4 regions of the Oryzihumus sp. genome follow, and region 2 is predicted to be linked to each of the others. Evidence: riboswitches for the same ligand, from Rfam matches in the RefSeq annotation. Region 2 holds a riboswitch; each other region holds the start of a gene.
What was found. Region 2 has a riboswitch for S-adenosylmethionine ahead of metX (homoserine O-acetyltransferase MetX). Riboswitches for the same ligand answer to the same signal wherever they lie in the genome.
Positions count from the first base shown of each region.

Region 1: another riboswitch for S-adenosylmethionine. It lies ahead of ACXVGS_RS10165 (aminotransferase class V-fold PLP-dependent enzyme); the one in region 2 lies ahead of metX (homoserine O-acetyltransferase MetX).
Region 3: another riboswitch for S-adenosylmethionine. It lies ahead of ACXVGS_RS16785 (bifunctional o-acetylhomoserine/o-acetylserine sulfhydrylase); the one in region 2 lies ahead of metX (homoserine O-acetyltransferase MetX).
Region 4: another riboswitch for S-adenosylmethionine. It lies ahead of ssuE (NADPH-dependent FMN reductase); the one in region 2 lies ahead of metX (homoserine O-acetyltransferase MetX).

Region 1 is NZ_JBTCWL010000032.1:17,241-21,745, reverse strand. Features, by position in the region: gene ACXVGS_RS10170 (DNA translocase FtsK) at 1-719, opposite strand, end outside; SAM riboswitch class IV at 910-1,026, shown strand; gene ACXVGS_RS10165 (aminotransferase class V-fold PLP-dependent enzyme) at 1,079-2,479, shown strand; gene ACXVGS_RS10160 (hypothetical protein) at 2,490-2,654, opposite strand; gene ACXVGS_RS10155 (helix-turn-helix domain-containing protein) at 2,749-3,702, shown strand; gene ACXVGS_RS10150 (MerR family transcriptional regulator) at 3,776-4,177, shown strand; gene ACXVGS_RS10145 (aldo/keto reductase) at 4,149-4,505, shown strand, end outside.
Region 2 is NZ_JBTCWL010000004.1:78,527-83,031, reverse strand. Features, by position in the region: gene ACXVGS_RS01750 (EcsC family protein) at 1-698, shown strand, start outside; gene ACXVGS_RS01745 (YkvA family protein) at 804-1,172, shown strand; gene ACXVGS_RS01740 (DUF4192 domain-containing protein) at 1,290-2,375, shown strand; SAM riboswitch class IV at 2,458-2,569, shown strand; gene metX (homoserine O-acetyltransferase MetX) at 2,604-3,743, shown strand; gene ACXVGS_RS01730 (universal stress protein) at 3,804-4,211, shown strand.
Region 3 is NZ_JBTCWL010000082.1:8,883-13,387, forward strand. Features, by position in the region: gene ACXVGS_RS16785 (bifunctional o-acetylhomoserine/o-acetylserine sulfhydrylase) at 1-1,009, opposite strand, end outside; SAM riboswitch class IV at 1,108-1,225, opposite strand; gene ACXVGS_RS16790 (polysaccharide deacetylase family protein) at 1,297-2,268, opposite strand; gene ACXVGS_RS16795 (FUSC family protein) at 2,408-3,646, shown strand; gene ACXVGS_RS16800 (homing endonuclease associated repeat-containing protein) at 3,624-4,070, opposite strand; gene ACXVGS_RS16805 (serine hydrolase) at 4,096-4,505, opposite strand, start outside.
Region 4 is NZ_JBTCWL010000021.1:30,659-35,163, reverse strand. Features, by position in the region: gene ACXVGS_RS07545 (stage II sporulation protein M) at 1-149, shown strand, start outside; gene ACXVGS_RS07540 (YciI family protein) at 290-613, shown strand; gene ACXVGS_RS07535 (RNA polymerase sigma factor) at 610-1,842, shown strand; SAM riboswitch class IV at 1,979-2,093, shown strand; gene ssuE (NADPH-dependent FMN reductase) at 2,352-2,927, shown strand; gene ACXVGS_RS07525 (ABC transporter substrate-binding protein) at 2,927-3,955, shown strand; gene ACXVGS_RS07520 (ABC transporter ATP-binding protein) at 3,952-4,505, shown strand, end outside.

The DNA.
Region 1 (4,505 bases), on a different contig from region 2:
ACCATGTGGACCGGCGTGGCGGTGGTCACCAGCAGCCCGAAGGCCCCCAGCAGCAACAGGATCGGCACCGCGCCGTAGACGGTGACGCCCGCGACGACCGGGCTCGAGGCGAGGAAGCCGATGATGCCGCCGGCCTCGCGCATCGAGGGCGCCCCGTCGGACGGGCTCGGCACCCCGGCGGAGATGTGCACCAGGCCGGCAGCGGAGAAGGCCAGGGCCGTCAGGCCGATGCCGATGCGGTTGGTCGAGGAGGCCTCGTCGGGGGCGCGCAGCAGGCGCAGCCCCAGCAGGATCAGGACGATCGGGACGGCCAGGCCGACCCGGCCGAAGGTGCCGGCCACCACGGCGTGGACCACGTCGCCGACCGGACCGCGCAGCGCCCACCACTCGCGCGCGGCCACGATGATGGCCAGGGCGATGAGCGCGAAGCCGACGCCGTCGCGACGGTGCTCCGGCTCGAGCTCACGCGCGCTGTGGCCGACCTTGCGGACCGTGCCGCCGGCCAGGTGGGCCACGCCCATCCACGCACCACGCACGGCGCGCACCGGCCAGGGCAGGGTGGCCGCCCGGGGCGCGGGCTTGCGCGGCGCCGGCTTGCGGGCAGCAGGCTTGCGGGCGGCGGGCTTGCGATTGGCCGCAGGCGTCCGCGCCGCCGGGCGCGCGGCGCCGCCGCGTCCCGAGGAGCTCGAGCGCGAGGAGGAGGTCGTCCGGGTCGCCACCTTCGCAGGCTACGCGATCGCCCCGACGACATCACGCGTCACACGCGCCCCGGCCTCCGGCGCGTCGCGTGGCGGGCGCCCGTCACCGGGGCTGCTCCCGGCTGCCGCCCCGGTCGCCAGGTCTCACATCCCGGGACATCACTCCCGAAAGGTGGGCAGGCCCGCGCCGGCGCCGCTACGGTCGAGCCCAGGTCATGAGTGCCAGCGTCAAGCCCCGGCTTGCTGGCCGGCAACCCTCCTGTCGCGGCGGGGTGCTCCGGGTGACGACCCGGTCGGCCCGCGCCCGCGGTGCCGGCAAGCGCGGACCGGCGAGCCCGAAGGCCTCGATGGTCCACCGGACCACCGAGGAGTGAGCTTCGTTGTCGATCGCCACCATCAGCCGGACCCACCACCAGGCGCCCGCCCCCGCCCCGCGGGACCACCTGCGCCCCGTTCCCGCGCTGCCGCAGGACCTCCTGACGCCGCTGCCGCGCACCGTGGCCGCCGACCTGGGCGTGCCCACGCTGCACCGGACGGTCGTGGACTACGCCAACTTCGACCACGCGGCGAGCACCCCGGCACTGGAGTCCGTCCAGGCCGCGGTCGATGCCGCGCTGCGCACCTACTCCTCGGTGCACCGCGGCAACGGCTACGCCTCGAAGGTGACCAGCGCGTGGTACGAGCAGGCCCGCGAGCAGGTGGCCTCCTTCGTCGGGGCGCGCGAGGAGGACCTGGTCGTCTTCACCCGCAACACCACCGACTCGCTCAACCTCCTGGCACGGGCGCTGCCCCGGCGCACCACGACGTTCGTCTTCGAGTCCGAGCACCACGCGGCGCTGCTGCCCTGGGACGAGCGGCGAACCGTGCGCCTGCCCGTGCCCGGCAGCGTGGCGGACGCCCTGGTGCTGCTCGAGGAGGCGCTGGCCGAGCACGCCCGGTCCAGCGACGGACCACGGCTGGTCGTGGTCACCGGAGCATCCAACGTCACCGGTGAGCTGTGGCCCGTGGAGCGGGTCACCGAGGTCGCCCGCCGGTATGCCGCGCGCGTGGCCCTGGACGCCGCGCAGCTCGCCCCGCACCGGCGCATCGACCTGGACGCGCTTGACGTGGACTACGTGGCGTTCTCCGGGCACAAGCTCTACGCCCCCTTCGGTGCGGGCGTCCTGGTCGGCCGGGCCGACTGGCTCGACGCGGCGGCGCCCTACCTGCGCGGCGGTGGGGCGACGGCACGGGTCAGCGAGCGTGAGGTGCAGTGGAGCCAGGGGGCGGCCCGGCACGAGGCGGGCAGCCCCAACGTCATCGGCGCGATCGCCCTGGCCGCCGCGTGTGCCACGGTCGAGGCCCACCGTGACGCGATCGAGGCCCACGAGTCGGCCCTGGCGCAGCGCCTGCAGTCCGGGCTCGCCGTCATCGAGGGCGTGACCACGTGGTCGGTGTTCGGTGAGGAGCACGACCGGGTGGGGGTGGTGACCTTCACGGTGGACGGCGTCGACAGCTCACTGGTGTCGGCGTCGCTGTCGGCCGAGCACGGGATCGGCGTGCGGGACGGCAAGTTCTGTGCGCACCTGCTCGTGGACGCCCTGCTCGACGGTCCGGGCGCCCCGGCGACCGCGGTGCGCGCCAGCGTCGGGCTCGCCAACACGTTGGAGCACGTCGACCGGTTGGTGTCGGCGGTGCGCCGGCTGGCGGAGCAGGGACCGGCCTTCGACTATGCGCTGACCGACGCCGGCTGGGAGCCGGTGCACGACCCGCGCGACCTGTCCCTGCCCCGCCCCTGGTGAGCGAGGCCCGTCACGGGTGACGGGTGCGGTGCGGCTTGGGCAGCGGGTTGCGGACGCCGGCCGGCCAGGTCTCGATCGGGTCGTCCCACTCGCGGCTGCGGTGGGTGTCGGCGCCGAAGCGCGGGGCCAGGACGGCGATGACGACGAGTGCGGCAAACATGATGAGGAGTTCCATGGCAGAAATCATGCGCTTGACCTGATCCCTGCCACGAGTGGCAGAAATGTCATGAGACATCGATTTCCCGCCAGATCGGTGCCATGCTGGGGACATGCTCCGCGACGTCGCCGTGCCGGTCCTGCCGGACCTGTCCCCCTTCGAGCTCGGCGTGCTCTGCGAGGTGTTCGGTATCGACCGGACCGACCAGGGCGTGCCGAAGTTCGACTTCGCGATCTGCGCCGAGCAGCCCGGCGTGCCGATGCCGACCCGCACCGGCTTCTCGATCAGCGCCGAGCACGGCTTCGACCGGCTCGCCAGCGCCGACCTCATTGCCGTCCCGGCGATCGACACCGGCCCCTACCCCGAGGCCCTGCTGCAGGCCCTGCGTGACGCGGTCGCCCGCGGCGCCCGGGTCATGAGCGTGTGCTCCGGTGCGTTCGTGCTGGCCGCCGCCGGCGTGCTCGACGGGCGGCGCGCCACTACCCACTGGGCCCACGCGGACGACCTCGCCGCGCGGTACCCCCAGATCGACGTCGAGCTCGACGTCCTCTACGTCGAGGACGGCCCGGTGCTCACCTCGGCCGGCACCGCCGCCGGCATCGACGCCTGCCTGCACCTGGTCCGCCAGGAGCACGGCACCCGGGTCGCCTCGACCATCGCCCGGCGCATGGTCGTGCCCCCGACGCGCGACGGCGGCCAGCGGCAGTACGTCGAGTCACCCGTGCCCGAGGTCGGTGCCGACACCCTCCAGCCCGTGCTGGAGTGGGCCATCGAGCACCTCGACCAGGACCTGTCCATCCCCGCGCTGGCCCGGCGCGCACTGATGAGCGAGCGCACCTTCGCCCGTCGGTTCCGGGCCGAGACCGGCTCGACGCCGCACCAGTGGGTCACCGGCCAGCGGGTGCTGCTGGCGCGCCGGATGCTCGAGACGACCGACGCCTCGGTCGAGCAGGTCGCCGCTCGGACCGGCCTGGGCACGGCGGCGATCCTGCGCCACCACTTCACCCGCATCGTCGGCACGTCCCCGCAGTCCTACCGGCGCACCTTCTGCACCCTGAGCGCCTGAGGCGGGCACCCCGCATACCGGCCCGTGGCCGGGACTTGCGTTGGAGTGCACTCCAGCTCCTAGGGTCGAGGGCATGCAGGCGCTGAGCACCCGGCAGGCGGCCGACCGGGTCGGCCTGAGCCAGGACACGCTCCGGTGGTACGAGCGGATCGGTCTGCTGGACCGGGTCCCTCGCGGCAGTGACGGCCGGCGTCGCTTCGGCGAGCGCGACCTGACCTGGCTCACGCTCATCACCCGGCTGCGGGCCACCGGTATGCCGGTCGCGCAGATGCGGGAGTACGCCGAGCTCGTGCGCAGCGACTCGGGGATCGAGGAGCGCCTGGCGCTGCTGGAGGAGCACCGCGAGCGGATGGCCCGGCTGCGTGCCGACCTCGACGCCTGCTCCGGGCTGCTCGACACCAAGATCGACCACTACCGCCGCCTTGCGGCAGAACGGAACGACAGCGATGAAGCGAGTGAACCTCGGCGGGCTTGACGTCTCGGCCCAAGGCCTGGGCTGCATGGGCATGAGCGAGTGGTACGGCCAGGGCGACTGGGACGAGTCGGTCGCGACGATCCACCGGGCCATCGAGCTCGGCGTGACCTTCCTCGACACCGCCGACGTCTACGGCTCCGGCCACAACGAGGTGCTCGTCGGCCGGGCCATCCACGACCGGCGCGACCAGGTGCAGCTCGCGACGAAGTTCGGCATCGACCGCTCCGGCGGGGACCGGGCGCGCACCATCCGTGGCGACGCCGCCTACGTCCGGCAGTGCTGCGACGCCTCGCTGCTGCGACTGGGCGTCGAGACGATCGACCTGTAC
Region 2 (4,505 bases):
TCGGCACCGCCGGAGGCGAGGTGGTCCTGCCGGCCGGGACGCCCGAGCCGGTGGTGGACGAGCACGCCCTCGGCAGCACCGCGGCACGGATGGTCGAGCGGCTGCTCGACGTCGGGATCGACGGCAAGGGTCCGTTCGACTCGGCCCAGAAGGTCGCCGACGTCGCCCTGACCGACCACGCCGACGTCGAGGGTGCCGTGGACGCGATCGTGCGCCTGCACCTGAAGATGGGCGCGGCCGGCGGCTTCGTCACCAGCCTCGGTGGTTTCGTCACGCTCCCGGTCGCCCTGCCGGCCAACGTGCTCGAGTTCTACCTCGTCGCGACGCGCATGGTCGCCGGGATCGCCTCCGCCCGGGGCTACGACATCCGCCAGCCCGAGGTCCGGTCGGCGGTCCTGCTGGCGCTCGTCGGCGCCGACGCCGACGACCTGCTGTCCAAGGCCGGCCTGACCAAGACCGGGCGCCTGGCCAACCTGGCCGCGCAGCAGCTGCCGGGCCCGGCCCTGATGGTGGTCAACAAGGCGGTCGGCTTCCGGCTGCTGACCCAGGTGGGCAAGAAGACCCTGACCCGCTTCGGCAAGGCGGTGCCACTCGTCGGCGGCGTCGTCGGCGCCGGCCTGGACACCTACCTGCTCAAGCGGATCGCCGACCACTCCCGCCACGAGTTCCCGCGCCGGTCCCGCCAGCTGGGCTCCTGAGCCGCCGCGAGAGGTGGTGCCGGAACCGCCGCCCGCAGCCACTCGTCATACCGGCACCGTCCCCCCACCGGCGGGCCAGCACCGCGCCCGCAGAGGAGAGTCCCCGTGAGCACCGCCACCGCCCTGCGCTGGGGCGCCTTCCGCAGCATCGCCCGCGCCCTGCGCGCCGTCACCCGCCCCGGGAGCCCGGGGATGGGCGCGCGGCTGTCCAGCCTGCCGCGGCTGGTCCGCGCCACCGCTCGCGGCGAGTATGCCGGGACGAGCCTGGGTCGCCTGGCGCTCCTGGTCGGGGCGGTCGCCTACGTCGTGTCACCGATCGACCTCGCGCCGGAGGCGTTGCTCGGCCTGTTCGGCCTGGCCGACGACGCCGTCGTCGTGTCCTGGATCGCGACCACCGTGGTCAACGAGACCGAGGTGTTCCTCGCGTGGGAGGAGCAGCGCCGCCGGACGGTGCCGGGGGACGTCGTCGGCTGACCCGCCGGGGTCGTGGCGCCGTCGGCGTTGTCCACAAGCCCTCCGCCGTTCGTCCCACCGTCCACAGGCGCGCGGCAGCGCCTGTCGGTGCCGGGCGGTCGCCCGCACGCTCGGGTCATGACGACGACACTCCACCTCCGGGGGCCGGCCGACGTGCTGGCCGTCCTGCCCTACCAGCTCGGCTACCACCCGCGTGACAGCGTCCTGGTGGTCAGCCTCCACGGCCGCCGCATGGGTCTGGTGCAGCGGCTTGACCTTCCGCCGCACGAGCACCTCGACCAGGCGGTCGCGGCCATGACAGGGCCGCTGGCCGCGGACGGGCCCGAGTCGGCCCTGCTGGTCGGCTACGAGGACGCCGAGGGGGCGTCCTCGCCGATGCTCGACGCGCTCGACGACGCCTGTGACGAGATGGGGCTGCCGGTGGCGGACCGTCTCGTGGTGCGGGAGGGGCGCTGGTTCGCCCTCGACTGCACCAGCGAGGCGTGCTGCCCCACGGCGGGCACGCTGCTGCAGCCCGGCCACGAGGTGCCGGCGGTGGCCGACTTCGTGGGCATGGAGGTGGCGCCGCTGGTCGACCGGGAGGCCCTCGTGGCCAGCCTGCAGCCGGGGTCCCACCCGCTGCTGACCCGCGCGGTGCGGGCCTGCGCGCAGGAGTGGCTCCAGGTGGTGTCGGACGGCCACGACGAGCACCAACCCGACCTGGAGAAGCAGCGAGCGCGGGCGCTGGCCGTGTGGGCCGAGCTGCTGCGTGAGGACGACGCGGCCCCGGCGGTCACCGACCTGCCGCCGGGCGACCTCGCCCTGGCCGCGTGCTCGCTGGTCGACGTGCACCTGCGTGACGCGCTGGTCGCCTGGCTGTGTCCCGGCACCCTCGAGCTGGACCTGGTCGACCCGGGCCTGCGTGAGCAGCTGCGCCGCTTCCTTCCCGTGCGTGGCTGGGGGCGTGGGGAGCCGGACGTCGCCGAGGTCACCGCACAGCGCCGGGTCGAGGCCAGGCTGGTGGCCCTGTGCGGGGTCCTTCCCGACGAGTGGGCGGTCGCGGCCCTCACGGTGCTGGCCAACCTCGCCTGGTGGCGCGGCGACGGCGCGCTCACCCGAGTCGCGCTGGACCGGGCGCTGGCGGTCGACCCCGGCTACCGGCTTGCCGCGTTGCTGGAGCGCATGGTCGACCTCGCGATCCGTCCCGACCGCGCCTCCGCCTGAGCCGTGTGGCCCTTGGGCAGGGGGGTCCAGCACGCGGACGGTCGGTCGGGTCGGTGGGGCGTCGGGCGTACAGTTGCGGGCAGGTCATGAGCTCCAGCGCGTAGCCCCGGCTTGCTGGACGGCAACCCTCCACCGCGGTGGGGTGCCCCGGGTGATGACCGGGCCACCTGGACCACAGGTGGCAAGCGCGGGCCCGGCCGGGCCCTGACGACCTCCCAGGGAGCCGCCGTGACCGTGATCTCCGACCCGCTGCGTGCCACGACCGGCCCCGGCCGTCGGCAACTCGCCGTCGGTGGCCTGGCCCTCGAGGTCGGCGGCTCGCTGCCGGAGGTGCGGGTGGCCTATGAGACGTGGGGCCGGCTCAACGCCGCCCGCGACAACGCCATCCTCGTCGAGCACGCCCTCACCGGGGACAGCCACGTCGCCGGACCGGCCGGCGCGGGCCACCCCACGCCGGGCTGGTGGGACGGGCTGATCGGTCCCGGCCGGCCGCTGGACACCAACCGTTTCCTCGTCGTCGCCAGCAACGTCCTCGGCGGGTGCCAGGGCACCACCGGCCCGGCCAGCAGCGACCCCGACGGGCGCCCCTGGGGCAGCCGCTTCCCCTATGTCACCGTCCGCGACCAGGTCGAGGTGGAGGCCCGCCTGGCCGACGCGCTCGGCGTCGAGCGCTGGGCGGCCGTCCTCGGCGGGTCCATGGGCGGCATGCGGGCGCTGGAGTGGGCGGTCACCCACCCCGACCGGGTGGAGGCCTGCATCGTGCTGGCCAGCGGTGCCTACGCCACCGCCGAGCAGATCGCCTGGTGCCAGCCGCAGCTGCTGGCCATCCGGCAGGACCCGCACTTCCGGGGCGGGGACTACTACGGCCACCCGGTCGGCCCGGACGCCGGGCTGGGCCTGGCGCGCCGGATCGCGCACGTGACCTACCGCAGCGAGCACGAGCTGGCCGAGCGCTTCGGGCGCCACCCGCAGGGGGAGGAGCAGCCGCTCGGCGGCGGGGGGCGGTTCGCGGTCGAGAGCTACCTGGACCACCACGCGGACAAGCTGGCCCGGCGTTTCGACGCCAACTCCTACCTCGTGCTCACCGAGGCCATGAACTCCCATGACGTGGGCCGCGGCCGCGGCGGTTGGAAGGCCGCCCTGGAGCGGGTGACCGCCCGGCTCACGGTCGCCTGCGTCGACTCCGACCGGCTCTACCCGCCTCGGCTGTCCGACGAGATCGCGACCGCGCCGGCCGCCGTCGGCCCCGCGCACCGGGTTCGCTCGGACTACGGCCACGACGGTTTCCTCATCGAGATCGGGCAGGTCGGACAGATCCTGCGCGAGGCCCTCGGCGAGGCGTCACCGTCCTCACGACGCGCCCGCTGATATCCGGTACGGTCGCCGCACGGAGCAGCACGCGCTGCGCGACTGGACGAGGAGGTTCAGGTGGCCGTCGTTGTGGGCTACGTGCCGACGAAGGAGGGGCGAGCGGCGTTACGCCGTGCCGCCGAGGAGTGCCTGCTGCGGCGCACCCGGCTGATCGTCATCAACTCCAACCGCGGCGGCAAGGACCTGGACGCCGACGAGGCGACCCGGTTCGACGAGGAGCTGCGCGGGGTCCAGGCCCAGCTCGACGACGTCGGGGTCGAGCACGAGGTGCGCCAGCTGGTGCGCGGCAACGAGCCCGCCGAGGACCTGATCGCCGCGGCCGAGGAGGTCGAGGCCGACTTCATCGTGATCGGCCTGCGCCGGCGCACGCCGGTCGGCAAGCTCATCCTCGGCTCCAACGCCCAGCGCATCCTGCTGGATGCCCCGTGTCCGGTCCTGGCGGTCAAGGCCCCGACCGAGGGCTGAGGGGCGCGGCGGCGCGGCTCGCCACGGGTTGCGCACCGCGAGGGGCGGGAAGGATCGGGCCGCCTCGAGCGTTGTTGCAGGTCGGAGGCGGTGTGCAACGTTGTGGTGGCGCGGATTTCGGGCACTCGGGGCGCGGGCATGACCTCCGACGTTTTACAATGTTCATCTGCACGACCGGAGATGCCGCCGCCGATCCGGTCACCACGAACTTCCCGCAACGTCCTCGGTCTCCGTCGGCACCGCTTTCGGAGCTGATCTGACCTGCGGTGCACCAGAGTCGCGACGAAAGGTAGT
Region 3 (4,505 bases), on a different contig from region 2:
GCTCGGGCAGCGAGGCCCACACCACGCGCTCGACCTCGTCGCGGCCCTGGAGGAACGCCGCGACCTTGCGGGTGTTCTCCAGGTGCCGGTCCAGGCGCAGGCTGAGCGTCTCGACGCCCTGGGCGATGAGGAAGGCGTTGAACGGCGAGATCGCCGACCCGAGGTCGCGCAGCAGCTGCACCCGCGCCTTGAGGATGAACGCCAGGTTGGCCCCGAGCGGGCTGCCGACGCCGAGGTCCCGGGCGAAGACGAGCCCGTGGTAGCTCTCCTCCGGGGTGTTGTAGTTGGGGAACTTCTCCGGATCGCGGCCGTAGTCGAACGTGCCGCCGTCGACGATGACGCCCGCGATCGCCGTGCCGTGGCCGCCGAGGTACTTCGTGGCCGAGTGCACGACCACGTCGGCGCCCCACTCCAGCGGGCGGATCAGGTAGGGCGTGGCGATCGTGTTGTCCACCACCAGCGGCACCCCGGCCTCGTGGGCGACGCGCGCGACCGCCTCGATGTCGAGCACCTCGGACTTGGGGTTCGAGATGGTCTCGGCGAAGAACAGCTTGGTGTTGGGGCGGACCGCGGCCTTCCACGACTCGATGTCGTTGGGATCGGCCACGAAGGTCACCTCGAGCCCGAACTTGGGCAGCGTGTGCTTGAGCAGGTTGAAGGTGCCGCCGTAGAGCGAGGGGCTGGCCACGACGTGGTCGCCGGCCTCGGCGATGTTCAGGATCGCCAGCGTCTCGGCGGCCTGGCCCGAGGCGACCAGCAGCGCGCCGACGCCACCCTCGAGCGAGGCGATCCGCTGCTCCACCGCGTCCTGGGTGGGGTTCATGATCCGCGTGTAGATGTTGCCGAACTCCTTGAGCGCGAACAGGTTCGCCGCGTGGTCGGTGTCGCGGAACACGTAGGAGGTGGTCTGGTAGATGGGCAGTGCCCGCGCGCCGGTCGCCTCGTCGGGGACCTGGCCGGCGTGGACCTGCCGCGTCTCGAAGGACCAGTTCGGGGTGGTGTCAGTCATCGGGTTCCCTTGCCTCTCAGCACTTCTCACGTATGACGAGTGGTCGCGAGAGGTGCGGGGCGCACCTCACGCGAGGTGCGGGGATACCACCAAGGGTGTCTCCGCGCTTGCGTTGCGCCGTCCTGTGGCGCACCGCCTGGTCCTCACCCGGGGCACCCCACCGCGGTGGAGGGTTGCCGGTCAGCGAGCCGGGGCTTGGCGCTGACACTCATGACCTGTGACCGACATTAGGCCGCGCTCCCGGCCGCTGGAACGGCCGTCTCTCATGGCGGACGCCGGCGCTCCGCTCAGATGCCGAGCGCCGAGAGCGTGACGAACGAGTATCCGGCTGCCCGCAGCTGGCTGATGACTCGGGGCAGGGCGTCCGCGTCGAGGGTGGTGTGGTCGTCGGGGTTGGACCCGACGTGCATGAGCACGATCTCGCCGGGGGTGCGCGCGGCCAGGACCCGGGCCACGACGGTGTCGGCGCTCTGGCCGCCGGAGGTGCCCTTCCATCCGAGGGTGTCGATGGTCCAGCCGACGGCGACGTAGCCCATGCCGTTGACCAGGGACAGCGTGTGCGCGGTGTACTCCCCGAACGGGAAGCGGAACAGCGGCCTGGGGCTGCGCCCGGTCACCGCGGTGATCGCCGCGGCGCCGTCGCTCACCTCGGTCCGCACCGCGGCGTCGGACAGGGTGCTCAGGTGCGGGTGGTTGTCGGTGTGGTTGCCGATCCGCCCGTAGGTCGCCATCTGGCGGGACAACGCGGGGAAGGCGCGGACGAAGTCGCCGGTGAGGCAGAAGCTGGCCGGCACGTGCTGGGCCTTGAGCGTGGCCAGGATCGCGGGGACGCCGTCACCGTTGGCGCCGGCGTCGAAAGTCAGCGCGACGACCTTCGACGTCGTGGGGACGCGCGAGACCACGGTGCCGAGCAGGTGGGCCGGCAGCCCGGGGTTCGCCGGCCGAGGCGAGGTGGTCGGCGGCCGCGGGGTGGTGCGCGTCGGTGCCGGAGCCGTCGGAAGCGGAGTGCTGGTCGGCCGGGTCGTGACGCTCGCGCGGGTCGACGGGCTGGGTGCACTCGTCCGGGTGGACGTCGGCGTGGGGCGGCCCGTGGTGCTCGTCGCCGGCCCGGAGGTGGCCGGCCGGCCGGACGTGGTCGGCATACCGGCGGTGGAGGACGGACGCGCTGCCCCGGTCCCCGGGGAGCCGCCACAGGCTGCGGTCACCGCGAGCACGGACACGGTGAGGGCCAGCGTCGCGACCTGCCGTGGGCTGCGCATCGGCGACCACCTCTCCCCTGACGTCCGTGGCTCCACGGTGCGCCGGCAGGCACCCGCCCGCGAGAGGCATTCGTCCCCACGCGCAGGGTCTGAGGACCCTGCGGCTGACAGCGGACGGCGCAACCGCCATCCTCGTCCTGTGACGCTCCCCCGCCACGGCCCGACCTACACCCCGGGAACGGCCGCCGCCGTGCGGTCAGCGTTGCGCGGCGCCCGGGACGTGTGGCACCGCAACGGTCGGGCGATCCTGACCCGGACGGCGCGGCTGACCTTCGCGGCGGTCGTGGCCTACGTGGTGGCGGTCGCGGTGCTGCACGAGCCGACGCCGCCGCTGACCGGCCCGCTCACAGCACTGCTGGTGGTGCAGGCGACCCTGTTCTCCACGCTCACCGCAGGGCTGCGCCGGGTCGCCAGCGTGCTGTCCGGGGTGCTGATCTCGGTCGTGCTGACCAACGTCATGGGGCTGACGTGGTGGAGCCTGGGCATCGTCATCGCCCTGGCGCTCCTCGTCGGGCACCTGGTGCGGCTGGGCGAGCACCTGCTCGAGGCGCCGATCAGCGCGATGCTCATCCTCGGCGTCAGCTCGACCGCTGACGTGGCCGCGTCCTACCGGATCGGCGAGACGCTGGTCGGCGCGGGCGTGGGCATCCTCGTCAACGTGCTGCTCCCGCAGCCGGTGCGTGTCGGCTCGGCGGGTGCCGCGGTGGAGCAGGTGGCCACCGACGCCGCGGCGCTGCTGGACCGGGTCGGCGACGAGCTGCCGCAGGGCGCGAGCCGGGACCAGGCGTACAGCTGGCTGGGCGACTTCCGCGCCCTGTCGCACCGCGTGGACGCCGCCGACCGGGCGATCGTGGAGCTGGCCGAGAGCCGGCGGCTCAACCCGCGGGCGGTCCGGACCGCCGACACCACGCCGATGCTGCGCAGCGGCCTGGACGCCCTCGAGCACAGTGTGGTCTCGCTTCGGGCGCTGTTCCGCTCGATCGCCGACGGCCTGCAGGAGGAGGACGCCGGGCCGGAGAGCGCCTACACGACGGAGCTGCTCGGCGCGTTCGGGGCGCTGCTGCATGACCTCGCCGGGTCGCTGCGGGCCTACGGCTCCCTGGTGCGCGCAGAAGGGGACCCGAGCGTGCAGGGCTCCGAGGGGACGCTGGCCGACGCGCTGGACAGCCTGCGCGAGACGCGGGCGTTCCTCACCGAGCTGCTGCTCGTCGACGCCCGCGAGAGCCCGAACCTGTGGCTGCTGCGCGGGTCACTGCTCGCGGCGGTCGAACGCGTGCTGCGCGAGCTCGACCTCGATGAGCGGCGGCACCGCCGGCAGCAGTGGGAGCGCGAGCAGGCCGAGCGCCGGCGCCGGCTCAGCCGCCGTCCCGTGCGATGAGCGCCTGCGCCCCGGCCTTGGCGTTGGCCCAGCCGCCCAGGTTGTTGCGCACCGTGTTGGCGCTCGGGGCGTCCGCCGTCGCCCGGGCCCACTCGTCGTAGCCGGCGTAGCTGCCGCTCGCGCCGTCCGAGCGCAGGTAGTCCGCGACCGCGGCCACCAGCTGCTCGTCGGACCAGCCCCGCCGGTATGCCGTGCGGCCGGCGTTCGTGGGCAGTCCGGCCGCGGTGCAGGCGGCGTTCCATGAGCCGAACCGCTGGATGAGCCGGGCGCTGGAGACCCCGTCGTAGTCACGCCAGACGTGCTCGTAGCGCTCGGCGGAGATGGGCGCGCCGACGTCGGCGGCTGCCCGGCGCAGGGCGTCGAGCACCTGCCCGTCGGCCATCTCGCGGTGCCGCCCGGCGCCCTCGTCGGTGCCCTCGGTCATGGCGTCACTCCCTGTCTGGTCGGCCTCATCGCAGTGCGTCTCCGAGCTGCTCGCGCAGGGCTGCGCCGATCGCGTGCATCACCGCGAGCGCCTCGTCCCGCCGGTCCGGCCCGGCGGGGTCCCAGCGGCACAGGACCGCCCAGGCCAGCGCCCGCTCTCCTGCCTGCAGCAGGCCGACGTCGGCCCGGGTCCCGTCATCGGTGCCCGTCTTGTGCCACAGCCGCACGCCCCGGTCGCCGTCGGCGTGCCCCAGCGGGTCGAGGTGCAGCGGCTCGGGCACCATCGACAGGTCGGCGCCGGCGGCGAGCCAGCCCAGCACCCGCTCCGACACCGCCGGGCTGATCGCCTCCCCGTGGTGGAGCTCGACCATCAGGTCCGCCAGCTCGCTCGCGGTGCCCTCTGACAGCGTGGGCGGGTCCTGGGCGGTGCGGCGGT
Region 4 (4,505 bases), on a different contig from region 2:
CGACGTGGGCCCGGGTCGGGATCGGCGTGCTGGCCGAGGCGGCGTTCCTGACCTACGTGTTCACCGCCGGCCGGTGGGCGGTCCGACGCGGCGCCACCGGTGACGTGAGCGCCGAGGACGCGGGGGCGCAGGCGCCGGTCGTCGGCTGAGCTGGTCCGCAACGGGCGCGGCATACCGGCTTTGCGCTTGAAGAAGTCCGGATGGCGGTGTCGGATCGGGGCAGGGCTGTTCGTAGCAGGGGTGAGCGGCGCCCGTGAGGGGCGCCCCAGACCACAGGAGATGACCTGAGATGCAGTATCTGGTTTCCGTGATCGACGACGGCACCGGCCCGGACACCGCGACCGAGCAGGCTGCGATCGATGCGTTCAACGACCGGCTCCGGGCCGAGGGGCACTGGGTCTTCGCCGGCGGCCTCGGGTCGCCCGACCCGGCCACCGTCGTCGACAACCGGGGTGGCGAGGCGATCGTCACCGACGGCCCCTTCGTGGAGTCGAAGGAGTACATGGCCGGCTTCTGGATCATCGAGGCCGCGGACCTGGACGTGGCGCTCAAGCTCGCCACCGAGGGGTCGAAGGCGTGCAACCGCAAGATCGAGGTGCGTCCGTTCCTGTGAACCGGACCGAGGTCGGCGAGGCGATCACCCGGGTCCACCACGAGCAGTGGGCGCGGGTGGTCGCCGCCCTGGCCCGGCGCTTCGGCGACCTCGACATCGCCGAGGAGGCGGCGGCCGAGGCGTTCGCGACCGCGGTCGAGCGGTGGCCGGCCGACGGCGTCCCGCCCAACCCCGGCGGCTGGCTGACCACGACCGCCACCCGCAAGGCCATCGACCGGATCCGACGCGAGCACAAGCGGGACGACAAGCAGAAGGAGGCTCAGATGGTGCTCGATGACGACCCGCCCGAGCCTCTCGGCGCCGTCGACGACGAGCGGCTGCGGCTGATCTTCACCTGCTGCCACCCGGCGCTCGCGATGGAGACCCGCGTGGCGCTGACGCTGCGCATGGTCGGCGGTCTGACCATGCCCGAGATCGCCCGCGCGTTCCTGGTGCAGGAGACGACCATGGCCCAGCGGATCACCCGGGCCAAGGCCAAGATCAAGGCCGCCCGCATCCCGTATCGCGTGCCGTCCGCGGAGGACCTCCCGGCACGCGTCTCCGGCGTCCTCGCCGTCCTCTTCCTCGTCTTCAACGAGGGCTACCTGGCGAGCGGCCCCGACACCGACCCCGTGCGTCACGACCTGACCGCCGAGGCGATCCGGCTGACGCGCCTGGTCCGTGCACTCCTGCCGGAGGACGGTGAGGTGGCCGGGCTTCTGGCGTTGATGCTCCTCACCGAGGCCCGCCGCACCGCCCGCGTCTCGTCGAGCGGCGAGCTGGTCAGCCTCGCCGAGCAGGACCGAGGTGTCTGGGACGCGGCGCTGGTCGCCGAGGGGCACCAGCTGGTGCGCGAGCGTCTGGCCATGGGGAGGCCCCCGGGCCGCTACCAGGTCCTCGCCGCGATCAACGCCGTGCACACCTCTGCCCGCGACGTGCGCGACACCGACTGGTCGCAGGTCGTCGCCCTCTACGACCAGCTCGTCCGCCTCGACCCGTCACCCATCGTCGCCCTCAACCGGGCCGTCGCGGTCGCTGAGCTCGACGGCCCGGAAGTGGCACTGGCGGCCGTCGACCGTCTCGCGGACACGCTGGCCGGCTACCACGCCTTCCATGCGACCCGCGCCGACCTGTTGCGCCGGTTGGGCCGCAGCCAGGAGTCCCGCGCGGCGTACGACGCGGCCATCGGGCTCACGGGCAACACCGCCGAGATCGCCTACCTGACCCGCCGTCGCGACCAGCTGGGGTAGTGCCCGCGCGAACCGCATGCGGGTCCTCGCCGTGCCATCGGCCCCGAGCGGGTCGTCCCCGTGCCGGCATCCCAGCATGCGAGAGACAATTCCTACTCATTTGATAGGCGATCCCTGAACGGCTAGTTTCGGGGCAGGTCACGAGCTCCAGCGCACAGCCCCGGCTTGCTGGACGGCAACCCTCTCATTCGCGGTGGGGTGCTCCGGGTGAAGACCTGGCTCCGGTCGACCGACCGGAGCAAGCGCGAGGCTCGATGCCTCCATCGAGGACGGAAACCCATGAGGGCCAAGGGATCTGGGAGCAGCGGGCCACCCTCGCTCTACCCGGCCCGGCGTCGGCACGTCGACCTCCTCCGGGTCTCCAGCGCGCTCTGTCGCCGCTGACCAGAGCAGTCCTCCTCCTCTCGCACCAGCGAGAACCCTTCCCCAGCAACGGCTCTGCGCCGGCCGGCCCTCCGCGGGCCAAGTCGCACGGCCGGCGATGCCCCCTGCCCATGAAAGGACCCCTCATGGCTGTCATAGCCACCATCTCCAGCAGTCCCTCCACCGCCTCCCGCACCGACGGGGTGCTCTCCGAGATCTCCCGGCAGCTGCAACAAGCGGGGCACCTCGTCGCCCCGATCGTCCTGCGGGACCTTCCCGCCGGGCCGCTGCTGCGCGGCGACGCCGACGACCCGGACATCGCCGCAGCGGTGGGCAGCCTCGAGGCAGCCGATGCGGTCGTCGTCTCGACCCCGGTCTACAAGGCGGCCTACGGCGGGCTGCTCAAGACCTTCCTGGACCTGCTTCCGCAGTTCGCGCTGCGCGGCAAGGTCGTCCTTCCCGTGGCCACCGGCGGCACGCCCGCACACGTCCTCGCCGTCGACTACGCCCTGCGACCGGTGCTCGCCAGTCTCGGCCCCAGCAGCATCAGCCCGGGCTGGTTCGTCCTGGCCGGCGAGGTCACCCTCTTCGAGAGCGGCGAGGTGCTGCTCGAGGAGTCGGCGGCGCGGCCGCTGCGCGAGGTGACTGCGGTCTTCCTCGACACCCTCGCCGGACGCACCCTCCTCGGCGCCCGCCCCGAGCGCCGCGAGGCGGTGGCCTGATGCGCGCGCGGACCACGACCCGGCTCCTCGTCCTGACCCTGGGCGGCGCCGCTGCCCTCACGGCGTGCTCCCTGCCCTCCACCGAGGCGGCCGGCTCGGCGAAGGGGCCGGTGACCCTGCGCTACCAGGGCTCGGCCAACAACGTCACCCTGCCCGAGCTCGCCGCCGAGCTCGGCTACTTCCCCACGATCCGGCTCAGGTGGGTCGGCAACACCACCAGCGGACCCCAGGACATCCAGTCGGCCGCGACCGGCCAGACCGACTTCGGGGGCGCCTTCTCGGGTGCCGTCGTCAAGCTGGTCGACGCCGGAGCCCCGGTCAAGGCGGTCGTCAACTACTACGGCTCGGACGCCCGGTCGTTCATCGGCTTCTACGTCAAGGACAGCAGCGGCATCCGCACGGCCCGGGACCTCATCGGCAGGAAGATCGCCGTCAACACCCTGGGCGCCCACGCCGAGGCCGTGATCGACACCTACCTGGAGAAGAACGGGCTCACCCCGGCCGAGGTCCAGAAGGTCCAGCTCGTCGTCCTGCCGCCGAACGACAGCGAGCAGGCCCTGCGGCGGGGGCAGGTCGACGCCGCCGCCCTGAGCGGGGTGCTCCAGGACCACGCGGTCGCCGCAGGCGGGCTGCGCTCGCTCTTCAGCGACTACAGCCTGTTCGGCGCCTTCAACGGCGGACAGTACGTCCTGCGCGAGGACTTCATCGCCCAGCACCCTTCAGCCGCAAGGGAGTTCGTCACCGGTGTCGCGAAGGCGATCGAGTGGGAGCGCACCACCCCACGGGACCAGGTCATCGCGAAGTTCACCTCGATCATCACGAAGCGCGGCCGCAACGAGAAGACCGACAACCTCAGGTACTGGAAGAGCGTCGGCATCCCGTCCCGGGGCGGGGCGATCAGCGACGAGGACTTCACGCGGTGGCAGGCCTGGCTCGAGCAGGCCGGGATCGTGGACAAGGGCGACCTCAAGCCGTCCCGCCTCTACACGAACGCGTTCAACGGCCTCGCGACCGGGGGTGCCCGATGACCTCCGGGATCGAGCTGCGTGGCGTCACCAAGGACTTCGTCGTCAGGCCGGGGCGCGGCGGTCCCGGGACGAGCGTCCTGCGTGCCCTCGAGGACGTCTCCCTGTGCGTGCCACCGGGCGAGTTCCTCACGCTCGTCGGGCCGAGCGGGTCCGGCAAGACCACCCTTCTCGACCTCCTCGGCGGGCTCAGCCGCCCCACCGCCGGCAGCGTGCTCGTCGACGGCCGGGAGGTCACCGGGCCCGGTCTGGACCGGGGCATCGTCTTCCAGCAGTACGCCCTGTTCCCCTGGCGCACCACCCTGGCCAACGTCACGTTCGGCCTGGAGCAGCTCGGGCTCACGCGGCGCGAGCGCACGGAGCGGGCCCGGGAGCACCTCGCCCTCGTGGGGCTCGACGGGTTCGAGGACCGCTACCCCCATGAGCTCTCCGGCGGCATGAAGCAGCGAGTGGCCATCGCGCGCAGCCTCGCCTACCGGCCCGGGATCCTGCTCATGGACGAGCCGTTCGCGGCGCTGGACGCCCAGACGCGCGACCAGCTGCAGGATGAGCT